Regions from separate parts of the Arthrobacter sp. Soil_C_49 genome, predicted to be linked through region 2. Evidence: riboswitches for the same ligand, from Rfam matches in the RefSeq annotation. Region 2 holds a riboswitch; each other region holds the start of a gene.

Region 1 (3,266 bases), on a different contig from region 2:
CCCAGGATGGCACCGCCCAGCACGCGGCCCTGGCCATCGATGTGTTTGGTGCCGGAGTAGACAATGACGTCCGCACCGAATTGCCCGCAGCGCTGCAGCAGGGGAGTGGCAAAAACGTTGTCCACAACCACGGTGGCGCCCGCTGCATGGGCGAGGTCGCTCACCGCAGCGATGTCCACGATCTCCTGCATGGGGTTGGACGGTGATTCGAAGAAAACAGCGGTGGTGGGCTGCGACAGAGCTGACCGCCACTGGTCCAGGTCCGGGCCGTCAACGAAGACGGTTTCCACGCCCCATCGCGGCAGGATCTCGTTGAGGATCACAAAGCAGGAGCCAAAGAGCGAGCGGGCGGCAACCACGCGGTCGCCGGCAGCCAGCAAGGCACCCAAGGCGGTGAAAACGGCGGACATGCCCGACGCCGTCGCAAAGCACGCCTCGGTGCCCTCGAGGAGGCGGAGCCGCTCCTGGAAGGTGGCCACGGAGGGGTTGCCATAGCGGGAGTAGACAAAGCGCTCGTCCTCGCCGGTGAAGGCCCGCTCGGCAGCGGCGGCGGATTCGTACACGAAGCCTGAATTCAGGAAGACAGCCTCGCTGGTTTCCTGGAAGTTGGTGCGGTCCAGTCCGCCGCGGACGGCCTGGGTGTCAGGGCTCCAGCCGGCGGCGTCTTCGTTGAAGGTCACTTAGTTCTTTCCCAGGTTGGTAGGGAGGCCGCGGTTCTTCCAGCCATTTACGGTTCGTTCGCCGTAGCGGTCCGGCTCGCCTTCGAAGCCCTCCAGCACGTTGTAGGAGGTAAACCCGGCCTGTGTGGCGGCGATGGCGGCGGCGATGGACCGCTGGCCGGAGCGGCAGAGGAACAGCAGTTCAGTGGAGCCATCCTCGGGGGCCTGCAGGCTCAGGTCCTTAAGGAAATCGGGGTTGGGGATGCCGCCCGGAAAGGTCCACTGGATGAACAGCGGATCGTTGTCCGTGGCCTTGGTGTCCGGGATGCCGATGTGCGCCCATTCGCCCTCGGTGCGCACGTCCACCAGGATGGCGCCCTGCTGCAGCTTGTCCCAGGCTTCCTGCGGCGTAAGGTCTCCTGCGTAGCTCATGCGTGGCCCTCCCCGGCGAACTCAAGGTCTTCGCCGAGTACAAGCTCGTCCACGGCGGTGGCTACAGCGGCGTCGGCGGAAGCGACGGCTGCCGGCAGGATCACGGCCTGCGCCACGATGGCAGTGAGGCCGTTGAACGTGACGGCCGGGCTTCCGTGCAGCACGTAGCCCTCTGCCAGGGCGGCGGAAATCCGCTCGCAGAAGGACCGGTCATCCGGCCCTGTGATGAGGCGGTAGGCCAGCTTTTCTTCGGGGGCAGGTGCGTCAGACATGACGGATCTCCTTCTCTCACGCTTGCAGCTCGAATCGGTCGATATGCCGAGTATTCACCTGAGGCACCCCGCCGCGAAAGGAGGGTTGCCGACCGGCCAGTCAGGGCTTGGCGCCGGTACTCATTACTCCCCAAAAACGTAACACTTGGCGCGCACTGCCGCACCGCCGTCGTCGTCATGTTCCGTAACTGAAGCAGCTTGGGCGCGTTACTGCCGTTTGCGGAACGGACGACGGCGGGAATCACCACGAGGCGGCGAAGCGCCTTACGCCTAACGGGGCTTCCCCGGAAGATAGTGTTTCTCATGGGGGGCACCGCCCCAGTCGTCGGAGAAAAATGCCCGGGGGTTCTCATCAGCACGCAACTAGCCGCAGGGCTGCAACACCATTCACGGCAACTTCCTCCGCCGAATTTCCGCTGGCCGCATCGGCGCCTGCCACTGCTCCGTGCGGGCGCTGCCCTGCTCGCGGCAATGCTGATTGCTGTCCTTGCGCTGGTGGTTCCCGCTGGAGCCGCCCGCGCTGCAGATGCCTTCCCGGATGAGGGTAAGCCGATGCTCGGAGCCGTCCTGGAATGGGGTGAGGATACGGCGGCCGGCTTCACGGAAAGGCTGGGGGCCTCCCCGGCGTTTTTCGGGCACGACATCGCCTTGCCGTTCCGCGCATCGGAGGAGAACGACATCCGGGGCTTCCTGGAGCAGTCCGGGGGCCAGGGCGCCCATGCGATGCTGACGGTGAAGCCCACTGTTCCGCTGGACCAGGTCACTGCTGACGCCGCCGCATCTTTCGTCGCCGAGGTCCGAAAGCTGGCCGTGAACTTCAAAGGCCAGCTGCTGGTCCGCTTCGCCCCGGACATGAATGCCAGTTGGGTGGAATGGGGCCAGCAGCCCGCCGCCTACCGGTCCGCCTTCCAAACCATTTCCGCGGCATTCGACGAAACTGACGGCGAGCGCACATCTATGGTGTGGGAGCCCTACCTAGGCAAGGACTACCCCTATGACCGGCACCGGAACGCCCCCGGACCAGGCAGCGAGGGCTTTGCCCTGCTGGATACCAACGGTGACGGCGTATGGAACGGTTCCGACGCGGCCTACGCCCCCTACTATCCCGGGGACGACGCCGTGGACTGGGTGGGCCTGACCGCCTTCCATGACGACACCGCCGGCGGCGCTCCCGTGAATACAGTGCCCCGGCAGAACGAACTGAAGGAGATGCTCACCACCTCCGGCGCGGAAAACTTCTACGCAACGTATGCGGCAGGGAAGGACAAGCCGTTCCTGCTGCATACCGCGGCCTTCTACAGCCCGGCCTCCGGCGGCGCTTCCGACCTGGACATCAAAGTGGGCTGGTGGGATCAAGTCCTGGATGCCGCCACGTCCACAGACTTCGCCAAGACGGCTGCAGTGGTCTGGGATGAGCGGACCAGCACCAGGGACATCGGCGTGGCAAGCATCGACTGGCTGCTCACCGGAAACCCTGCAGTTGCGGCCGCCGCCCGTGACCGGCTGGAGGCTTCCCCCATGGTCACCGGGCCTGTTACCGACATCGCCGCCGGAGCGGGATACGTCCGTGCCAACACGCTTGCGGGGGCCGCTGCCTGGACGGTGGGAGCGGCATTGATCATCCTCCTGGTGGCGCTGTGGCAGATCCCCCGGCGGGTCAACGCGGCAACGGCCTGGAGCTACACGGATCCCTCCAACAGGGACTCTCGGGTGGACCTGCTGCGGGGCATGGCCATTGTGTTCGTGGTGGTGAACCACCTAGGTATGACGTCGCTGTTCCAGCTGCTTACCCAGGAAGCGGTGGGCTTCGTTTCCGGCGCCGAGCTTTTTGTCCTCTTCTCCGGCCTGGTAGTGGGTATGGTCTACGGGCCCCGGGTCCAAGCGGACTTTGGGACCGTGGTGG
Region 2 (3,266 bases):
CGTCCTTTGTTTTCCCGAGCGCGGAAAGTGCGGCAAACCGCTTCGCGCTGGCGGAGCTGGCTCCCATCTACACCAGGATCGGCAACCCCACCCAGGAGGCCGTGGAACAGCGGATCGCCAGCCTGGAAGGCGGCCTGGGGGCCCTGCTGCTCAGCTCCGGGCAGGCCGCGGAGACATTCGCCATCCTTAACATCGCCGAGGCGGGAGACCACATCGTGGCCAGCCCAAGCCTCTACGGGGGCACCTACAACCTCTTCGCGCACACCCTGAAGAAGTTCGGTATCTCGGTCACCTTCGTGGCGGACCCGGACAACCTGGACCAGTGGCGGGACGCCGTGCAGCCCAACACCAAACTCTTCTTCGGTGAGGTGGTTTCCAACCCGCGGCAGGACGTGCTGGACATTGAAGGCGTGTCCCAGGTGGCGCATGAGGCCGGGGTGCCGCTGATCGTGGACAACACCCTGTCCACCCCGTACCTCATCCGCCCGCTCGAGTGGGGCGCTGACATCGTGGTGCACTCGGCCACCAAGTACCTGGGCGGCCACGGTTCTGCCATCGCGGGCGTCATCGTGGACTCCGGGAAGTTCGATTTCGGTAAGGACGCGGAAAAGTTCCCTGGGTTCAACACCCCGGACCCCACCTACAACGGGCTGGTCTACGCCCGCGACCTCGGCGCAGAGGGCGCGCTGGGCGCCAACCTGTCCTACATCCTCAAGGCCCGGGTCCAGCTCCTGCGCGACCTCGGCTCGGCGGTGTCGCCCTTCAACGCCTTCCTGATCGCCCAGGGGCTGGAGACGCTGAGCCTGCGGGTGGAGCGGCACGTGGCAAACGCCACCGAAGTGGCGCGCTGGCTGGAAGGAAGGGACGACGTCGAATCCGTCGCCTATGCTGGCCTGCCCTCCAGCCCCTGGTACGAGCGGGGCCGCAAGTACGGACCGAAGGGAACAGGCGCCATCGTCTCGTTCAACCTGGCCGGAGGGGCAGAGGCGGGCAAGCGCTTCGTGGACGCCCTTGAACTGCACTCGCACGTGGCCAACATCGGCGACGTCCGCTCCCTGGTGATCCATCCGGCGTCGACCACCCACAGCCAGCTTTCACCGGAACAGCAGGAAGTGGCCGGCGTGACGCCCGGACTGGTGCGGCTTTCCGTGGGCATCGAACACATCGATGACATCCTCGCGGACCTCGAAGCCGGCTTCAGGGCGGCCAAGGGAGCCAGCGGCGCCTGAGCGGCGCCCTGACTGCCGGCAGGAGCACCGGCAGGAGCAGCGGCGGCAACCGGGAAGTCACAACCAGTCACACTCTTGGCGGCGGGCGGGGGCTGTTTCGTACACTCAATGAAGGTCATGAGTGCCAGTGACAGCCCCGGCTTGCTGGCCGGCAACCCTCCTTCCGCGGTGGGGTGCCCCGGGTGAAGACCTGGCCTGCCGGTCAGACGGCGGCAGGCAAGCGCGTAGAAGAGGTCTTGCCATGACGGTTACCGTCACCCGTACCACCGTTCCCGAACACGGGATTGTCCGCTATGCCTCCATCGGGGGGCTGCAGCTCGAGGCAGGCGGCTACCTGCCGGACGTCACCCTCGCCTATGAAACCTGGGGCACGCTCAACGAGGACGGCAGCAACGCGGTCCTGATCGAGCACGCCCTCACCGGCAGCACGCACGTGACCCGCGGCGACACCGACGAAGAAGGCTGGTGGGAACAGCTCGCAGGACCGGGCGCTCCCGTGGACACGGACAGGTTCTTCGTCGTATCAATCAACATTGTGGGCGGCTGTTACGGCTCCACCGGGCCGTCCTCGCCCGCCCCTGACGGCAAGCCCTGGGGCTCCCGTTTTCCGCTGGTGACCCTCCGGGACAGCACCGCGGCAGAGGCCCGGCTGGCCGACCAGCTGGGCATCAGCAGCTGGTTCGCGGTGCTGGGCGGGTCCATGGGAGGCGCCCGTGCGCTGGAGTGGGCGGTGACGTATCCGGAACGCGTGCAGCGCTGCGCCGTGATTTCCGTGGGGGCCGCGAGCACCGCCGAGCAGATCGCCTTCGCCCAGGCGCAGACGCTGGCCATCCGCCAGGACGCCAACTTCAATGGCGGTGACTACTACGGCGGGCCGCTGCCGGAGGAGGGCCTGGCCCTGGCCCGGCGCATTGCCCACATCACCTACCGTTCGCCCCTTGAACTCGACGGACGCTTCGGCCGGGCACCCCAGGCCCCCGAATCACCGTTCCAGGGCGAGCAGCTCGCGGCACGAGGACGCTACCAGGTGGAGAGCTACCTGGACCATCAGGGCACCAAGCTGGTCCAGCGGTTCGACGCCAACAGCTACATCGCCATCACCGAAGCACTGATGAGCCACGACGTCTGCCGCGGCCGCGGGTCCCTGGAACAAACGCTGTCCCGTGCCGGCGCCCGCTTCTTTGTGGCCGCCGTGGATTCGGACCGGCTCTACTTCCCGTCCCAGTCCCTGGAACTGGCCCGCGCGCTCCCGGGAGACGTGGACGTCAACTTCATCGAGGCGCCCATCGGGCACGACGGATTCCTCACCGAAATCGGCCAGCTGGGGCACCAGCTCCGGACCAGCTTCCTGGTCTGACGGCTCCTAGCCGTTCATGATCTCGGTGCGGCGGGTCATGTATTCCTCCATGGAAAGCTCACCGTTGCTGTACTGCGTATCCAGTTCCGCCAGTTTGCGCGCGCGGTAGCCTTGCGGGGCCGACGGCGGCGGGGGAGTTGCAGGGACTGCGGGCTGCTGCGGGGCTTCTTCGCGCTGTCCCTGCTGCGGCTGCCCGGACTGTCCGTAGCCGGGCTGTCCAAACGTCGGCTCGCGGAAAGCCGGCTGCCCGTAGGGCGGGAACTGCTGGCCCGCCGGTGGGACGGGCGGGAGCGGTTGAACGGGCGGCAGGGGCTCGCCGGGGAGGGGCTGGGGCTGGTCAAGCTGGCGGAATCCGCCGCCGAAGTAGTCCTGCTGGGTGAAACCGTCCCGGGGCTGCTTGCTTTGCGGGCCGTTGGAGCCGGGGAACATCCCGCCGCCCGGAAACTGGTCCGGGTAGCGCCCCGTAAAGCTCTGCTCATGGTTCCTGCGGGCCACCGACTTCCGGTACATCCGCATGGCCATCGGGATCAGGAACGACAAGATAATGATCCAGAAAAACAAGTTGCTCACGGTGCCGTGCCTCTCATTGGTGTCCTTCCAGCTTAAGCCCGGGCTGCACGCGGACGGTGGGGAGTCCCATAAAAGCGCCGTACCGTTCCACAGCTGCCTGAACCGCCGCG
Region 3 (3,266 bases), on a different contig from region 2:
CTCCTCGGCACCGATCCCCGGATGGAGGCCCAGGAGGCCAAGGAGCTCGGCAGCGTCAACTGACCACGCCGATCTCCCAGCAGAACCGCGTGAAGACGGTAGTTTGTAACCATGATCCAACCCGCTTCAAGCTACAACGATGACCTGCGCCTGGCCCATGTCCTGGCCGACTCCGTGGACGACCAGACCATGAGCCGCTTCAAGGCCCTGGATCTCCAGGTGGAGACCAAGCCTGACCTGACGCCAGTCACCGACGCGGACAAGGCCGCCGAAGAAGCCATCCGCGGCCAGTTGTCACGTTCCCGCCCGCGCGACGCTGTGCTGGGCGAGGAGTTCGGCAGCACCGGGCACGGGTCCCGCCGCTGGATCATCGATCCCATCGACGGCACCAAGAACTTCGTCCGCGGCGTCCCGGTCTGGGCCACCCTGATTGCGCTGGTGGATGAGGGCGAGCCGGTGGTCGGCGTGGTCAGCGCACCGGCCTTGGGCAAACGCTGGTGGGCCGCCAAGGGCATGGGCGCCTACATGGGCCGCTCCCTCGCCGCGGCCACCCGACTGCGGGTCTCCAACGTTTCCAAGCTGTCCGATGCCTCCCTCTCCTATTCCAGCCTGGGCGGCTGGAAGGAACGCGGAAGCCTGGACAACTTCCTGGGCCTCACCGAGGATGTGTGGCGGACCCGTGCGTACGGCGACTTCTGGTCCTACTGCATGGTGGCGGAAGGTTCCGTGGACATTGCCTGCGAACCTGAACTGAACCTTTATGACATGGCAGCACTGGTGCCGATCGTGGTGGAGGCCGGGGGCCGCTTCACATCCCTGGAAGGGGAAGACGGGCCATTCGGCGGCAACGCACTGGCCACCAACTCCATCCTGCACTCCGAGGTACTCCGCAGATTGAACCCGGACCTGGACGACCTCCTCTAGCACGGCTTTACCGAAGAACTGAGCGGCGGGCACCCCCACGAGGAGGTGCCCGCCGTCGTTTCTTCGGCAAAAGAAGCCCTTTCCAGCGGGCTCGTAACAAAACGCTTAACATTTGTGCCGGCTTCGAACCTTCCGGCCCCATGTTCTACGCTCTTAACCAGGTCACGAGTGCCAGCGCGAAACCCCGGTTTGCTGGCCGGCAACCCTCCAACCGCGGTGGGGTGCCCCGGGTGACGACCAGGCCGGTCCGGAGCGGATGCGGCAAGCGCGGATTCCCCGGGTGTGGGAGTCCTTCTGAAGTGAGGTCTGCCGTGACAACTGCCACCGTCTCCCCCAACGCCACCTTTGAAGCTGCCCCGGCTGGAACCATCTTTGATGCCCGCCGTGCTGCCGCGGGGCGTCCGCTCGCCGCCGTCACCGGCGCAGAAATCCAGGCACCGCTGATCCATGGCGGCCACGTCCGCTACGCCAACCTTGACTACGGCGCCTCGGCTCCGGCCCTCTCCGTGGTCTCGGCGTACCTTAACGAGATCCTGCCGTTCTACGCCAGCGTCCACCGCGGCGCCGGTTACGCATCCCAGATCAGCACCTCCGTGTACGAAAATTCACGCAACATTGTGCGGGAGTTCGTGGGCGGCCGCCCGGATGATTCGGTGATCTTCACACGGAACACCACCGATTCGCTCAACCTGCTGGCCGGGTGCCTGCCCGCAACGGACGGCCGGCCCGACGGCGAAGTCCTCTACCTGGACATCGAGCACCACGCCAACCTGCTGCCGTGGCAGGGTGTCCCGCACCGCAGCATCGTTGCCGCCGACACCATCGCTGGAACCATCGACGCCATCCGCGCGGAACTGAGCCAGGGCGGTGTGAGCCTGCTCGCCGTCACCGGCGCATCAAACGTTACCGGCGAAATCCTCCCCATTCGTGCCCTGGCCGCGCTGGCACACGAACACGGCGCACGGATCGTGGTGGACGCCGCCCAGCTTGCGCCGCACCGCCGTGTGAACATTGCAGCGGACGACGTCGACTACCTCGCCTTCTCCGGCCACAAGCTGTACGCACCTTTCGGTTCCGGCGTGCTCGTGGGCCGCACGGACTGGCTGGACGCCGGAACGCCGCACCTTGCCGGCGGCGGCGCCGTCAAGGAAGCAAGGCTCGACGGCGTCAGCTGGGCCACCGGCCCGGCCCGCCATGAGGGCGGCTCGCCCAACGTCCTGGGCGCGGCGACCCTGGCCCGTGCCACGCAGGTGATTGCCGGGCTGGACCAGGAGCAGTGGCACGCCCACGAATCTGCCATCCGCTCCTTCCTGGTGGAAGGCCTGCAGCAGATCGACGGCGTCACGGTGCACCAGATCTTCAAGGACACCAACCCGGACACCGACACCATCGGCGTGGTCAACTTCTCCGTGGAGGGCTACGACGCCGGGCTGGTGGCCGCCTACCTGTCCGCGGAGCACGGCGTGGGCCTCCGTGACGGCCGCTTCTGCGCCCACCCGCTGCTGAAGCGCCTGGGTTTGCCGTCCGGATCGCTGCGCGCCAGCTTCGGCGTCGGCTCCCGCCTGGAGGACGCCGAGCGTCTCCTTGCCGGCATCGCGGCGCTGCGCAACAACGGGCTGGGCTGGGACTACGTGGTGGACGCCGGGCGCTGGGTTCCCGCCAACGACACCCGGACCTACCCGCACTGGGCTCCCAACACTCCCGGCACCGCGGGTGCCGCTCCCTGCATCGACGACTAGGCACTTGCGGTAAATTCGAAGGATACCCAAGGGCATCAATCGAAGGAGGCCACACGTGGTACGGGGTGGCCCCAAACTTGACCACGGACGGCGGCGGGAGCTCGGCCAAAGCTTCCAGGACGGCGGCCGGCACTACCAGCAGGTCCGCCCGGGCTACCCGGAAGAATCAGCACGCTGGCTGGTCCCTGCCGGAGCCCGGGATGCGCTCGATGCCGGTGCCGGCACCGGAAAGTTCACCGAACTCCTGCTCGGCATGGGACTGTCCGTCACGGCGGTGGACCCTTCCACGGACATGCTCGAACAGTTACGCGCGCATTATCCCGCTGCCACGGCTGTCCAGGCCACTGCAGAGGTCACCGGCCTGCCCGCGGCGGCCTTCGACGTCGTGAGCGTTGCCCAGGCCTGGCACTGGTGTGACGCCCTCGCGGCCAGCACCGAACTGGCACGCGTCCTGCGGCCGCACGGAACGCTGGGCCTCATCTGGAACCAGCTGGACACCTCCGTTCCCTGGGTGCACCGGCTGTCCCGGATCATGCACGCCGGCGACGTGTACAAGCCGGGCTTCCGGCCGCAGGTGGGTCCGGAGTTCCGGGACCTTGAGGG

Evidence for each region. Region 2 has a riboswitch for S-adenosylmethionine ahead of metX (homoserine O-acetyltransferase MetX). Riboswitches for the same ligand answer to the same signal wherever they lie in the genome.
Region 1: it holds a riboswitch for S-adenosylmethionine, as region 2 does, so the genes downstream of both, AC3A4Z_RS15710 (DUF1737 domain-containing protein) here and metX (homoserine O-acetyltransferase MetX) in region 2, are expected to answer to the same signal.
Region 3: it holds a riboswitch for S-adenosylmethionine, as region 2 does, so the genes downstream of both, AC3A4Z_RS06075 (aminotransferase class V-fold PLP-dependent enzyme) here and metX (homoserine O-acetyltransferase MetX) in region 2, are expected to answer to the same signal.

What each region holds. Positions count from the first base shown of each region.
Region 1 is NZ_JBDGJZ010000010.1:1,775-5,040, forward strand. Features, by position in the region: gene AC3A4Z_RS15700 (O-succinylhomoserine sulfhydrylase) at 1-680, opposite strand, end outside; gene AC3A4Z_RS15705 (rhodanese-like domain-containing protein) at 681-1,091, opposite strand; gene AC3A4Z_RS15710 (DUF1737 domain-containing protein) at 1,088-1,363, opposite strand; SAM riboswitch class IV at 1,377-1,491, opposite strand; gene opgC (OpgC domain-containing protein) at 1,835-3,266, shown strand, end outside.
Region 2 is NZ_JBDGJZ010000013.1:45,664-48,929, forward strand. Features, by position in the region: gene AC3A4Z_RS17910 (bifunctional o-acetylhomoserine/o-acetylserine sulfhydrylase) at 1-1,229, shown strand, start outside; SAM riboswitch class IV at 1,343-1,458, shown strand; gene metX (homoserine O-acetyltransferase MetX) at 1,471-2,586, shown strand; gene AC3A4Z_RS17920 (hypothetical protein) at 2,593-3,156, opposite strand; gene AC3A4Z_RS17925 (winged helix DNA-binding domain-containing protein) at 3,170-3,266, opposite strand, start outside.
Region 3 is NZ_JBDGJZ010000002.1:586,101-589,366, reverse strand. Features, by position in the region: gene rsgA (ribosome small subunit-dependent GTPase A) at 1-63, shown strand, start outside; gene hisN (histidinol-phosphatase) at 112-924, shown strand; SAM riboswitch class IV at 1,085-1,198, shown strand; gene AC3A4Z_RS06075 (aminotransferase class V-fold PLP-dependent enzyme) at 1,236-2,663, shown strand; gene AC3A4Z_RS06070 (class I SAM-dependent methyltransferase) at 2,719-3,266, shown strand, end outside.